3 regions of the Streptomyces sp. NBC_00341 genome follow, and region 1 is predicted to be linked to each of the others. Evidence: riboswitches for the same ligand, from Rfam matches in the RefSeq annotation. Region 1 holds a riboswitch; each other region holds the start of a gene.
What was found. A riboswitch is a leader RNA that binds a small molecule or an ion and turns the genes downstream of it on or off. The one in region 1 is predicted to bind S-adenosylmethionine.
Positions count from the first base shown of each region.

Region 2: another riboswitch for S-adenosylmethionine. It lies ahead of thrC (threonine synthase); the one in region 1 lies ahead of OG892_RS09795 (aminotransferase class V-fold PLP-dependent enzyme).
Region 3: another riboswitch for S-adenosylmethionine. It lies ahead of OG892_RS34445 (hypothetical protein); the one in region 1 lies ahead of OG892_RS09795 (aminotransferase class V-fold PLP-dependent enzyme).

Region 1 covers NZ_CP108002.1:2,199,971-2,204,109, reverse strand. Annotated here, with positions in the region: gene OG892_RS09805 (ubiquinol-cytochrome c reductase cytochrome b subunit) at 1-1,273, shown strand, start outside; gene trpD (anthranilate phosphoribosyltransferase) at 1,400-2,464, shown strand; SAM riboswitch class IV at 2,549-2,666, shown strand; gene OG892_RS09795 (aminotransferase class V-fold PLP-dependent enzyme) at 2,839-4,139, shown strand, end outside.
Region 2 covers NZ_CP108002.1:5,001,753-5,005,891, forward strand. Annotated here, with positions in the region: gene OG892_RS22475 (trehalose-6-phosphate synthase) at 1-898, opposite strand, end outside; gene OG892_RS22480 (glucosyl-3-phosphoglycerate synthase) at 956-1,906, opposite strand; SAM riboswitch class I at 2,059-2,185, shown strand; gene thrC (threonine synthase) at 2,203-3,498, shown strand; gene OG892_RS22490 (MoaD/ThiS family protein) at 3,531-3,809, shown strand.
Region 3 covers NZ_CP108002.1:7,701,427-7,705,565, forward strand. Annotated here, with positions in the region: gene OG892_RS34440 (phosphocholine-specific phospholipase C) at 1-1,959, shown strand, start outside; SAM riboswitch class IV at 2,121-2,230, shown strand; gene OG892_RS34445 (hypothetical protein) at 2,280-2,672, shown strand; gene OG892_RS34450 (cytochrome P450) at 2,875-4,139, shown strand, end outside.

The DNA of each region.
Region 1 (4,139 bases):
GCTGATCTTCCTGGCCGGCATGTTCGTGCACATGATGCGCGTGTTCTTCACGGGCGCGTTCCGCAAGCCGCGCGAGATCAACTGGCTGTTCGGCTTCCTGCTGTTCGTGCTCGGCATGTTCACCGGATTCACCGGCTACTCGCTCCCGGACGACCTGCTCTCGGGTACGGGTGTCCGCTTCACCCAGGGCGCGATCCTGTCGATGCCGATCGTCGGCACCTACATCTCGATGTTCCTGTTCGGCGGGGAGTTCCCGGGCGGCGACTTCGTCGCGCGGTTCTACTCGGTGCACATCCTGCTGCTGCCGGGCATCATGCTCGGGCTTCTGGTGGCCCACCTCATCCTGGTCTTCTACCACAAGCACACGCAGTTCGCGGGTCCCGGCCGGACCAACAAGAACGTCGTGGGCATGCCGCTGCTGCCGGTGTACATGGCCAAGGCCGGAGGCTTCTTCTTCCTGGTCTTCGGTGTCATCGCCGTCATCGCGGGCATCGCCTCGATCAACCCGATCTGGGCCATCGGCCCGTACCGCCCGGACCAGGTGTCCACCGGCGCCCAGCCCGACTGGTACATGGGCTTCGCCGAGGGTCTGGTCCGAGTGATGCCTGGCTGGGAGATCAACCTCTGGGGTCATACGCTCGTCCTGGGCGTGCTCATCCCACTGGTGCTCTTCGGGCTCATCCTGGGCGCGATCGCGATGTACCCGTTCATCGAGTCCTGGGTCACCGGGGACAAGCGCGAGCACCACATCCTGGACCGCCCGCGCAACGCCCCGACCCGTACGGCCTTCGGCGTCGCGTGGATCACGGTGTACTTCATCGGCCTGGTGGGCGGCGGTAACGACCTCTGGGCGACGCACTTCCACCTGTCGCTGAACTCCATCTCGTGGTTCGTCCGGATCTTCTTCTTCGTCGGACCGGTCCTCGCGTTCATCGCCACCAAGCGGATCTGTCTCGGCCTTCAGCGCCGGGACAAGGAGAAGGTGCTGCACGGGCGCGAGTCCGGGCTCATCAAGCGCCTGCCGCACGGTGAGTTCGTCGAGGTCCACGAGCCGCTGTCGCAGGGTCAGCTGCACACCCTCACCGCGCACGAGCAGTACGCGCCGGTCGAACTCGGCCCGCTGGTCGACGAGAACGGCGTCAAGCGCAAGGTGTCGCCGATCGAGAAGACGCGGGCCAAGCTCAGCAAGAGCTTCTACGGCGAGAACAGCCAGATCGCCAAGGCGTCCCCCGAGGAGTACAAGGAGATCACGGAGGGCCACGGCCACCACTGATCACCTGAACTGATCGCCACAGCAGGAGCCCCGCCCATCCATACGATGGACGGGGCTCTTCGCTGTCCCCGGCGCTCGATAGGGTGGACGCATCCCTTTATCGGCTGTGGACCCCAGGAGCGGACCATGAACGTTGTGACCCCGGTCGGCGGCGACAGCGTGGCGGCTCGTACCTGGCCCGGCGTGCTGACCCCGCTGATGCGCGGCCAGGACCTGAGCGCGGACGACACCGCGTGGGCGATGGACCGCATCATGAGCGGCGAGGCGACCGACGTGCAGATCGCCGGCTTCGCGGTGGCCCTGCGCGCCAAGGGCGAGACGGTCATGGAGGTCACCGGTCTGGTCCGTGCGATGTACGAGCACGCCACCACGATCCACGTGCCGGGCCGCACGGTCGACATCGTCGGCACCGGCGGCGACATGGCCAAGACGGTCAACATCTCCACCATGTCCGCGATCGTCCTGGCCGGTGCGGGCGCCAAGGTCGTCAAGCACGGCAACCGCGCCTCCTCCTCGGCCAGCGGCTCCTCCGACGTACTGGGCAAGCTCGGCGTCAACCTGGATCTGCCCCCGCAGCGCGTCGTCGAGGTGGCGGAGGAGGCGGGCATCACCTTCTGCTTCGCGGTGAAGTTCCACCCCGCCCTGCGGTACGCGGCGAAGGCGCGGGCGGAGCTCGGCGCGCCGACCACCTTCAACATCCTGGGTCCGCTCACCAACCCGGCCCAGGTGCGCTCCCAGGCCATCGGCGTCGCCGACCTGCGGATGGCGCCCATCGTCGCGGGCGTCCTCGCGGAGCGCGGCAACTCCGCGCTGGTCTTCCGCGGCGACGACGGCCTGGACGAGCTGACCACCACCGCGACCTCCCGGGTCTGGGTGGCCCGCGACGGCGTCGTGCGCGAGCAGGCCTTCGACCCGCGCGACGTCGGCCTGGACCTGGTACCGGTCGAGGCGCTGCGCGGCGCCGACGCCTCGTACAACGCCGATGTGGCCCGCCGGCTGCTGGCCGGGGAGACGGGGCCCGTACGGGACGCCGTCCTGCTCAACGCGGCGGCGGCGCTGGTCGCGCTGGAGCCGGGGGAGGGCACCCTTGAGGAGCAGCTCGCCGCCGGTATGGCGAGGGCCGCCGAGTCCATCGACTCCGGGTCCGCCGGGCGCGCCCTGGAGAGATGGGTCAAGGCCAGCAACGCCTGAACGCACGAAATAGCCGAGCGGGGCGCAGTCCAGATCATGGACTGCGCCTTGCGCGTTCCCGCACGTATGGCAAGATGCTGGGCAGGTCATGAGTGACAGCGACTACGGCCCCGGCCCGCTGTCCGGCAACCCTCCGTCCGTGGCGGGGTGCCCCGGGTGAAGACCAGGCCGTAGGCAGCGAGGTCTGCGGCAAGCGCGGACCCCTCGACGTCGTGAGATGTCCACCCGTGGGGTCCTGGTCCTCAGGGAGCCTCTGTGAGCAAGCGAATGCGATAGGGCTTTTCGGCCCTCCTCCGCACACCCTTTTTTCTTCCTCCGTGCTGCCGCGTATCCGCAGGCACGCGGAATTCGCCTGCCTGTTACGGGAGTTCGTCATGTCTGTCTTCACCGCTGCCGCCGACCAGTCCATTTGTGCCCCGCTGCCCGTTCTGGGCAAGGATGTGACGGTTCCGCTGGTGACCGGCGGTGAGGTCACGTACGCCGCGCTCGACTACGCCGCCAGCGCCCCGGCCCTGCAGCGGGTGTGGGACGACGTCGCCGCGTACGCGCCGTACTACGGCAGCGTCCACCGCGGTGCCGGCTACCTCTCGCAGCTCTCCACGGACCTCTTCGAGTCCAGCCGGGTGACCGTCGCGGAGTTCCTCGGCTGCCGCGAGGACGATCAGGTGATCTTCACCCGTTCGACCACCGACTCGCTCAACCTGCTGGCCGCCGCGGTGCCCGCCGACTGCCAGGTGTTCGTCTTCGAGACCGAGCACCACGCGTCCCTGCTGCCCTGGCGCGACGCCCGGGTGACCTACCTGAACGCCCCGCGCACCCCCGCCCAGGCCGTCGCCACCCTGGAGCGTGCGCTGGCCGACCGCGATCCTTCCCCAAGCTCTCAGCTTCGTTCGAGCAGGGGAGGCCCCATTGGCCCCGCGCTGGTCTGCGTCACCGGTGCCTCCAACGTCACCGGTGAGCTGTGGCCGGTCAAGGAGCTCGCCGCCGCCGCGCACGCCCACGGCGCCCGCATCGTGCTCGACGCCGCCCAGCTCGCCCCGCACCACCCCGTCGACATCGCCGAACTGGACGTCGACTGGGTCGCCTTCTCCGGCCACAAGCTGTACGCGCCCTTCGGCTCCGGCGTGCTGGCCGGCCGCTCCGACTGGCTGCGCGACGCCGAGCCCTACCTGGCCGGCGGCGGTGCCTCCCGCAAGGTCGCCCGGCGCACCGGCGGCGGGGTGGACGTCGAGTGGCACACCACCGCCGCCCGCCACGAGGCCGGTTCGCCCAACGTCATCGGCGTCTACTCCATCGCCTCCGCCTGCAAGGCGCTCACCGAGGCCGGGTTCGACAGCCTGGTCGCCCGCGAGCAGCAGCTCGTCTCCGAGGTCCGGGCCGGACTGGCGGAGGTCCCCGAGGTCAAGGTGCTCTCGCTGTTCGGTGACGACGCCCCCCGCGTCGGCGTCATCTCCTTCGTGGTGGAGGGCTGGAACAGCTCGCACTTCGCCGCGGCGCTCTCCGCCGAGTACGGCATCGGGGTGCGCGACGGTCTGTTCTGCGCCCACCCGCTGGTGCGCACCCTGCTCGGCAGCGACCCGCAGGACGTCGGCGAGTGCGGCGCGCCGGAGGCGGAGCCGGGCGAGAAGTCGCTCAACGCGATCCGGGTCAGCTTCGGCGCCGGTACGCCGGACGA
Region 2 (4,139 bases), 2.8 Mb from region 1:
CGTGCCACTCGGGCCGTTCGTCGAGCAGGGCCCCGTAGGCGAGCATCCCGCGGACGATGTTCTTGGACAGCTCCGTGCGGTCCACCCGCACGATGGTCTTCCGGCCGGGGCCCACCTGTTCGCGCAGCGCCGCCATCCGCTCGTCCACGTCCGGCTCGTGCGCGCGCCGGCGCAGGAAGTCCGCGTCGGCGCCGAGCCCGTGCACGCCGATCCGGGTGTGGCCGGTGCCGCCCAGGATCTCCGTGCAGCAGCTGATGAAGGCGTCCGCCCAGCGGCGGGTCAGGAAGGCCGCCCGGTCGGCGCCGAGGATGCCGCGCAGCACCTGCTCCGCGATGTCGTCGGGCAGCATCCGGAAGTAGTCGACGGGCGCCCACGGGGTGTGCGAGAAGTGGCCGATGCGCAGGTCGGGGCGGAGCTCGCGGAGCATGCCGGGCACCAGCACCAGGTGGTAGTCCTGCACCAGGACCGCCGCGCCCTCGCCCGCCTCCTCCGCGAGCGCCTGGGCGAAGGCCCGGTTGTAGGTCTCGAAGGACGCCCACTGACGCCGGAACTCCGCGTCGAAGACGGGCTCCACGGGGGTCTGGTAGAGCAGGTGGTGGACGAACCAGAGCACCGAGTTCGCGATGCCGTTGTACGCGTCGGCGTGCACGTCCGCGTCGATGTCGAGCATCCGTACGCCCGGCTCACCGACGCCGCGCCGCACCGCCTCGCGGTCGCCGTCACCGAGCGCGGCGCAGACCCACATCTTGTCGTCCACCGCGCTCAGCCCCGAGACGAGCCCGCCCCCGCCCCGTTTCGCGTCGAGCGAGCCGTCCTCGTTCAGTGCGTACGAGACCGGACCGCGGTTGGACGCGACGAGTACCTGGGCGGCGGGCTGGGGGGCGTGCTCGGAGACCATGCGCGGAATCTAGCCCGATCCCGAACGGTCCAAACGTGCGTGCGGCCGCGGCCTGTCTCAGGCGGCGCGGCGCGAGACGTACTCCTCGATCTCGCGCATCGGCGGCCGCTCCTGGGTGTCCACCGGGTAGGTGCGCGGTACGAAGCCGTTCTCGCCGCGCTCGAACTGGGTCAGCTCCGGGCGCACCAGATGGCCGCGGGAGAGCCGCAGCGACGCGGTCCGGTAGATGGCCGCCGCCATCCGGCCGAGCGCCCGGCCGTCCTGGTGGCGGTGTTTGCGGACGCCGACGTCGACCTGGGCCAGCGCGTCCAGTCCGACCGTGTGCAGGGCGTCGACGAGCAGCCCCAGCTCCACCCCGTAGCCGACCGGGAACGGCAGCTGTTCGAGCAGTGAGCGGCGTACGGCGTACTCGCCGCCCAGCGGCTGGACGAAGCCGGCCAGCTGCGGCCAGTGCAGATTGAGCAGCGGCCGTGCCACCAGTTCGGTGACCCGCCCGCCCTGGCCCGCGGTGTCCCCGAGCGGACGGTCGTACATCGCCTTGACGAACTGCACGGAGGGGTCGGTCAGCAGCGGGCCGACGATGCCGGAGACGAAGTCGGCCGAGAAGTCCTTCAGGTCCGCGTCGATGAAGCAGACGATGTCACCGCCGGTCACCAGCAGTGACCGCCACAGCACCTCGCCCTTGCCGGGGACGGCCGGCAGCCGGGGCAGGATCGCGTCCCGGTGGATCACCCGGGCGCCCGCCCGGCGGGCCAGCTCCGCGGTGTCGTCGGTGGAGCCGGAGTCGATCACCACGAGTTCGTCGACCAGCCGGACCTTCTCCATGAGCTCGCGCCGGATCGTCCGGACGATGTCCCCGACCGTCGCCGCCTCGTTCAGCGCGGGCAGGACGACACTCACGCTCCCCCGGCGCGGGTCGCCGCTCCTGGCGGCCAGGAGCTGCTCCAGCGGGCGGTCGGCGCACGACCAGGAACGCCTGGTCAGCCAGCGTTCGACCTCTTCCAGCACGGTCGATACTCCCTGTATGTGATCCATCTCGCGGTTCGGACGACTATCTCAACAGTCCGGTGCTTCGGTTACAGTCTGAACAACGCAGATGGCCGTGGCATGCCGGGGTCCATCTGCCGATAAACGCCTGGATCGATGGTCCAGTGCCATAGCGCTCATCCAGAGGGACAGAGGGAACGGCCCGTTGAAGTCCCGGCAACCATCCCGCCGACCGCGAGGTCAGGTGGGGACGGTGCCAATTCCGTCTTGTGGCGAAATGCGTCACAAGGAAGATGAGGAGAAAGGGCCTCGCCATCATGGCTGTTGAGACTGTTGCAGCACCTACCGAATCTTCCGTGGACCTCGGTCCCGCCGCGGCACTTTCCTGCCGCGAGTGCGGAGAACGATTCCCGCTCGGTCCGCTTTTCGCCTGTGCGACCTGTTTCGGGCCGCTCGAAGTGGCGTACGACCTGCCGACCGGCTCCCCGGACGAGCTGAAGAAGCGCATCGAGGCCGGACCGGACAACATCTGGCGCTACGCGCCGCTGCTGCCGGTCCCCTCCGACGTCGCGGACAAGCCCAACATCAACCCGGGCTTCACCAAGCTGGTCAAGGCCGACAACCTCGCCCGTGAGCTGGGCGTCACCGGCGGCCTGTACGTCAAGGACGACTCCGGCAACCCGACGCACTCCTTCAAGGACCGCGTCGTCGCGATCGCCGTCGAGGCCGCCCGCGCCTTCGGTTTCACCACGCTCTCCTGCTCCTCCACCGGCAACCTCGCCGGTGCGGTGGGCGCCGCCGCCGCCCGCGCCGGTCTGCGCTCCTGCGTGTTCATCCCGCACGACCTGGAGCAGGGCAAGGTCGTCATGGCCGCGGTGTACGGCGGTGAGCTGGTCGGCATCGAGGGCAACTACGACGACGTCAACCGGTTCTGCTCGGAGCTCATCGGAGATCCGCTCGGGGAGGGCTGGGGCTTCGTCAACGTCAACCTCCGCCCGTACTACGGTGAGGGCTCCAAGACGCTCGCGTACGAGATCTGCGAGCAGCTCGGCTGGCGGCTGCCCGACCAGATCGTCATCCCGATCGCGTCCGGCTCGCAGCTCACGAAGATCGACAAGGGCCTCCAGGAGCTGATCAAGCTCGGCCTGGTCGAGGACAAGCCGTACAAGATCTTCGGCGCCCAGGCCGAGGGCTGCTCGCCGGTCTCCACCGCCTTCAAGGCCGGTCACGACGTGGTCCGCCCGCAGAAGCCGAACACGATCGCCAAGTCCCTCGCCATCGGCAACCCGGCCGACGGCCCCTACGTCCTGGACATCGCCCGTCGTACGGGTGGTGCGGTGGACGACGTGAACGACGAACAGGTCGTCGACGCGATCAAGCTCCTGGCGCGCACCGAGGGTATCTTCGCCGAGACGGCGGGCGGTGTGACGGTGGGCGTGACGAAGAAGCTGATCGAGGCCGGCCTGCTCGACCCGACGCTCACCACCGTCGTCCTGAACACCGGTGACGGCCTCAAGACGCTGGACGCGGTGGCCGCCACCTCGCAGGCGACGGCGACGATCCGTCCGAGCCTGGACGCCTTCCGCGCCGCCGGCCTCGGCACCGCCAGCTGATCCCACCCGAGACTCCAGGAAGGGCACCCACCATGAGCGTCAAGGTCCGTATCCCCACCATCCTCCGCACCTACACGGGCGGTCAGGCCGAGGTCCCGGCAGAGGGCGCGAACCTCTCCCAGGTCATCGAGTCCCTGGAGAAGGACCACCCGGGCATCGCCGCCCGCGTCCTGGACGACCAGGGCAAGCTCCGCCGCTTCGTCAACGTGTACGTCAACGACGACGACGTGCGCTTCGAGGGCGGCCTGGAAGCGGTCACCCCGGACGGTGCGGGAGTCTCGATCATCCCGGCCGTCGCCGGCGGCTGCTGAGCCCCGGGACCCGAGCGGTCCCACTGCACCGAGTCACCTGAATTGCCCTCTCCGCGACGGAAGCGGAGGGGGCAATTCTGCATGGTTGAGCGCGGTAGAGTGTGGGAAGCCCCCTCCGCTGCCCGTGCCCCCCGCATATGAGAATGCGCCTGGCCACGACAAGATGCAGCCAAAGTACCTGAGCCTCTTGCGCCATAAGTCGCCTTTGCCTGGCCCGACTTGCCCTGGAATCTCATGAATTCCTCATATTCGGGTGATCGGTGCGCCGCAGAATTCTCGTCCGATTGACCTGTTGCAGAGGGCAGTTGGGCAGATACATTCGGCCGCGGT
Region 3 (4,139 bases), 5.5 Mb from region 1:
CGTACGGGCACGCTCCAGGACGTCGAGCACATCGTCGTACTGATGCAGGAGAACCGTTCCTTCGACCATTACTTCGGCACCATGAAGGGTGTGCGCGGCTTCGGTGACCCGCGTCCGGTCACGCTGCCCGGCGGAAAGCCGGTCTGGCACCAGAAGGACCTCCTCGGCAAGGAGGTGCTGCCGTTCCGGCCGCCCGCCGACGACCTCGGGCTGCAGTTCCTCCAGGACCTGAACCACGACTGGGCCGGTGGGCACCGGGCGTTGAACAAGGGCGCGTACGACCAGTGGGTGCCCGCCAAGACCGCCACGACGATGGCCCACCTCACACGTGAGGACATCCCGTTCCACTACGCCCTCGCCGACGCGTTCACCGTCTGCGACGCGTATCACTGCTCGTTCCTCGGCTCGACCGACCCGAACCGCTACTACCTGTGGAGCGGGTACACCGGCAACGACGGTACCGGCGGCGGTCCCGTGCTCGGCAACGACGAGGCGGGCTACGGCTGGAAGACCTACCCCGAGCGGCTGGAGGAGGCCGGGGTGTCGTGGAAGGTCTACCAGGACATCGGTGACGGGCTCGACGCCGCCGGTTCGTGGGGGTGGATCGACGACGCCTACCGGGGGACGTACGGCGACAACTCGCTCCTCTACTTCAACAGTTATCGCGACGCCAAGCCCGGCGACCCCCTCTTCGACAAGGCGCGCACCGGGACCGACGTCAAGAACGGCGACGGGCTCCTCGACGATCTCAAGGCCGACGTCCGGGCCGGGACGCTCCCCAAGATCTCCTGGGTCGTCTCGCCCGAGGCCTACAGCGAGCACCCCAACTGGCCCGCGAACTACGGTGCCTGGTACATCTCGCAGGTGCTGGACGCGCTGACCTCCGACCCCGAGGTCTGGGGCCGGACCGCCCTCTTCATCACCTACGACGAGAACGACGGCTTCTTCGACCACGTCGTGCCGCCGTTCGTGCCGTCCGGCGCGGCGCAGGGGCTGTCCACCGTGGACACCTCCGCCGACCACTTCCCCGGCGACATCCGGTACGCGGCCGGGCCGTACGGGCTCGGGCAGCGCGTGCCCATGACGGTCGTGTCCCCGTGGAGCACCGGGGGGTTCGCGTGTTCCGAGGTCTTCGACCACACCTCCGTCATCCGGTTCATGGAAGAACGCTTCGGTGTGCACGAGCCCAACATCTCGCCCTGGCGGCGTGCTGTCTGCGGCGATCTCACCTCGGCCTTCGACTTCCGCACGACGGACACCGCGCCCGCCTCGCTGCCCTCCACGGACGCATACGCGCCGCCGGACGGGGAGCGGCACCCCGACTACGTTCCGGTGCCGCCGGTCTCCGGCAGTGTGCCGAAGCAGGAGTCCGGCACGCGGCCCACCCGGCCACTGCGGTACGCGCCGCTCGTGGACGGGGCGGCAGACCCGGGCACCGGGAAGTACCAGCTCACCTTCAGTGGCGGGGACGCGGCCGGAGCGCAGTTCCTGGTGACGTCCGGCAATCGCGGCGACGGGCCCTGGACCTACACCACAGAGGCGGGCAAGTCGCTCTCCGACAGCTGGAACACGGCCTACTCCAGTGGCGTGACCGACCTCACGGTCCACGGTCCGAACGGGTTCCTGCGGACCTTCAGGGGTCCCGGCAAGTCGGCCGGGCCGGAGGTGACGGCGCGTCACAACCCGGCGAGCGGAGCTCTCGAACTGACTCTCACCCAGGCCGGCACGGAGACCGTCCAGCTGACGGTGCGCAACGCGGACGCCTACGGCGGCGGGGCGCAGACCTTCGCGGTGCGGGCCGGCTCGACCGTGAAGCACACCGTTGACCTGCGCGGAAGCAAGCGCTGGTATGACATCGAGGTGATCTCGGACGCGGACGCCACCTTCCTTCGCCGGTTCGCCGGACACGTCGAGACGGGTGAGGCGGGAACGAGCGACCCGGGCCTGGTCACCGGCTGACCGGCCGGCCCGGGAGCGGTGAGCGGCAGCCGGGCTGTCATCGGAGAGCGGTGGGGACGCACGGGCCGGGTCCGGCCCTGCCCGTGCGTTCCTGACCGACCGTCGGGCGGGCGGCCCCGTGTGTCGGGGCGCGCCCGCTCGGTGCGTTAGGGTTTTTGCCGGGTCATGAGTTCCAGTGCGCAGCCCCGGCTTGCTGGACGGCACCCCGCTCCGCTGCGGGTGCTCCGGGTGACGACCTGCCCCGTGCGCGAGGTACGGGGAACAGCGGACCGCGGTGCAGAGCGCTCGGGGTCCATCATCCCCGGAAGGCGGGACTCGCCATGCTGCGTCATCTCCCCGAGCACGGCTCTGTGCGGAGCGAGGACTGCGAGCGGTACGCCGCAGGCCACCAAGTGCACTGGATCCACGCCAAGAAGTGTCGGCAGGAGCCCGGTCAGGCCGTCGAGATACTGCTGACCGCGGACGACGTCCGGGACGACGGCTGGATCGGACTGCGTGCCGCGTTCGACTACGCGGGCACCCTTCCACGGGTGTGGACACACGCTCCGGACGCGCTCCGGGAGACGCTCGCCGGGCACCGGGGGCGCGTGTACTGGCTCTCCCGCTGGCATGCGCTCAAGCTCGTGACCGGTGCCGACCGGGTCGCCGGACTGGTCAACGTCGCCTTTGAGGCGGGAGAGTTGTGCGGGCGCCCGGGCCCCGGGCGCTCGTAGCCGAGTCGCTGTCCGACGTCGGTACTCGGAGTCGGTACCTGGAGTCGGTCGTCAATTGTCGTGAGATGTCGACCGGTTGCTTCATTCCGAGCGCACATTTGATCGTCATTGACCGCTGTGGTGTCACATAAAATCCTTATAGTGGGCGTGCGTTGACCGCACGATCGTGACGCGTGACGCTTCCGCCACAGAAGTCAGGACGATGACGCGCCCTTCCTCCACAGAGCCCGAGCCCGCCTCGCCCCCTCCGGAGTGCCCCGCGCACGCGTGGCAGGGGGCCGTACCCCTCAGCGGGCCCTCGTTCCAGACCGAACCGCAGTCCGTCTACCGCGCCATGCGACGGGACCACGGGCCGGTCGTTCCCGTCGAACTGCCGGGCGGGTTCCCCGCCTGGCTGGTCATCGGCTACCGGGAACTCCATCAGGTCACCAGTGACGGTGAGCTGTTCCCGCGCGATGTCGGCCTGTGGAACCAGTGGGAGAACATCCCGCAGGACTGGCCACTGCTGCCCATGGTCGGGCGGCCGCTGCCGTCCATCTACTTCAGCGCGGGGGACGAGCACCGGCGCCACGCGCGGATGGTCGGACCCGCCCTCGAAGGGGCCGACCCGTTCGAGATCCGGAGCCACTGCGAGCAGTTGGCCGACCGGCTGATCGACGCCGTGTGCAGCCGGGGCACGGCCGACCTCGTCGCCGACTTCTGCGAGCCCCTTCCGGTCCTGGTCCTCGCGCGGCTGGTCGGATTCCCCGACGAGGAGGGCGCCTCCATCGCCCGGGTGCTGAAGGACCTGGCCGACGGCGGTCCGGGCGCGCAGGAGGCCCATCGGCGTTTCGGGGAGCACATGGCGCGACTCGTCGCCGCGAAGCGTGCCGCCCCCGGCGACGACGTGACCTCCCGGATGCTCGCGTTCCCCGAGGCCTTCACCGACGAGGAGTACATGCTCGACCTGATGGCCATCACGGCCGCCGGGCACCTCACCACCGCCGACTGGATCAGCAACTCGCTGCGGCTGATGCTCACGGAGGACGAGTTCGCGCAGTCGATGGCGGGCGGCCGGCGCAGCGTGGCCGAGGCCATGAACGAGGTGCTCTGGGAGGACGGGCCGACGCAGATCCTCGCCGGACGCTGGGCCGCCCGCGACACCCGGCTCGGCGGACGGCCGGTCAGGGCGGGGGACATGCTGCTGCTCGGGCTCGGCGCCGCCAACACCGATCCGCTGATCCGGCAGAGCCTGACCGGCGGCGGCTCCTCCGCGCAGGGCGGCAACGGCGCCCATCTCGCCTTCAGCCACGGCGAGTACCGCTGCCCCTTCCCCGCTCAGGAGATCGCGGAGACCATCGCGCGTACCGGCATCGAGGTGCTGCTCGACCGCCTGCCCGACCTGGAGCTCCGGGTCCCCGTCGCGGACCTGGTGCGACGGCCCTCCGCGTTCCTGCGCGGGAACACCGCGCTGCCCGTTCGGTTCAC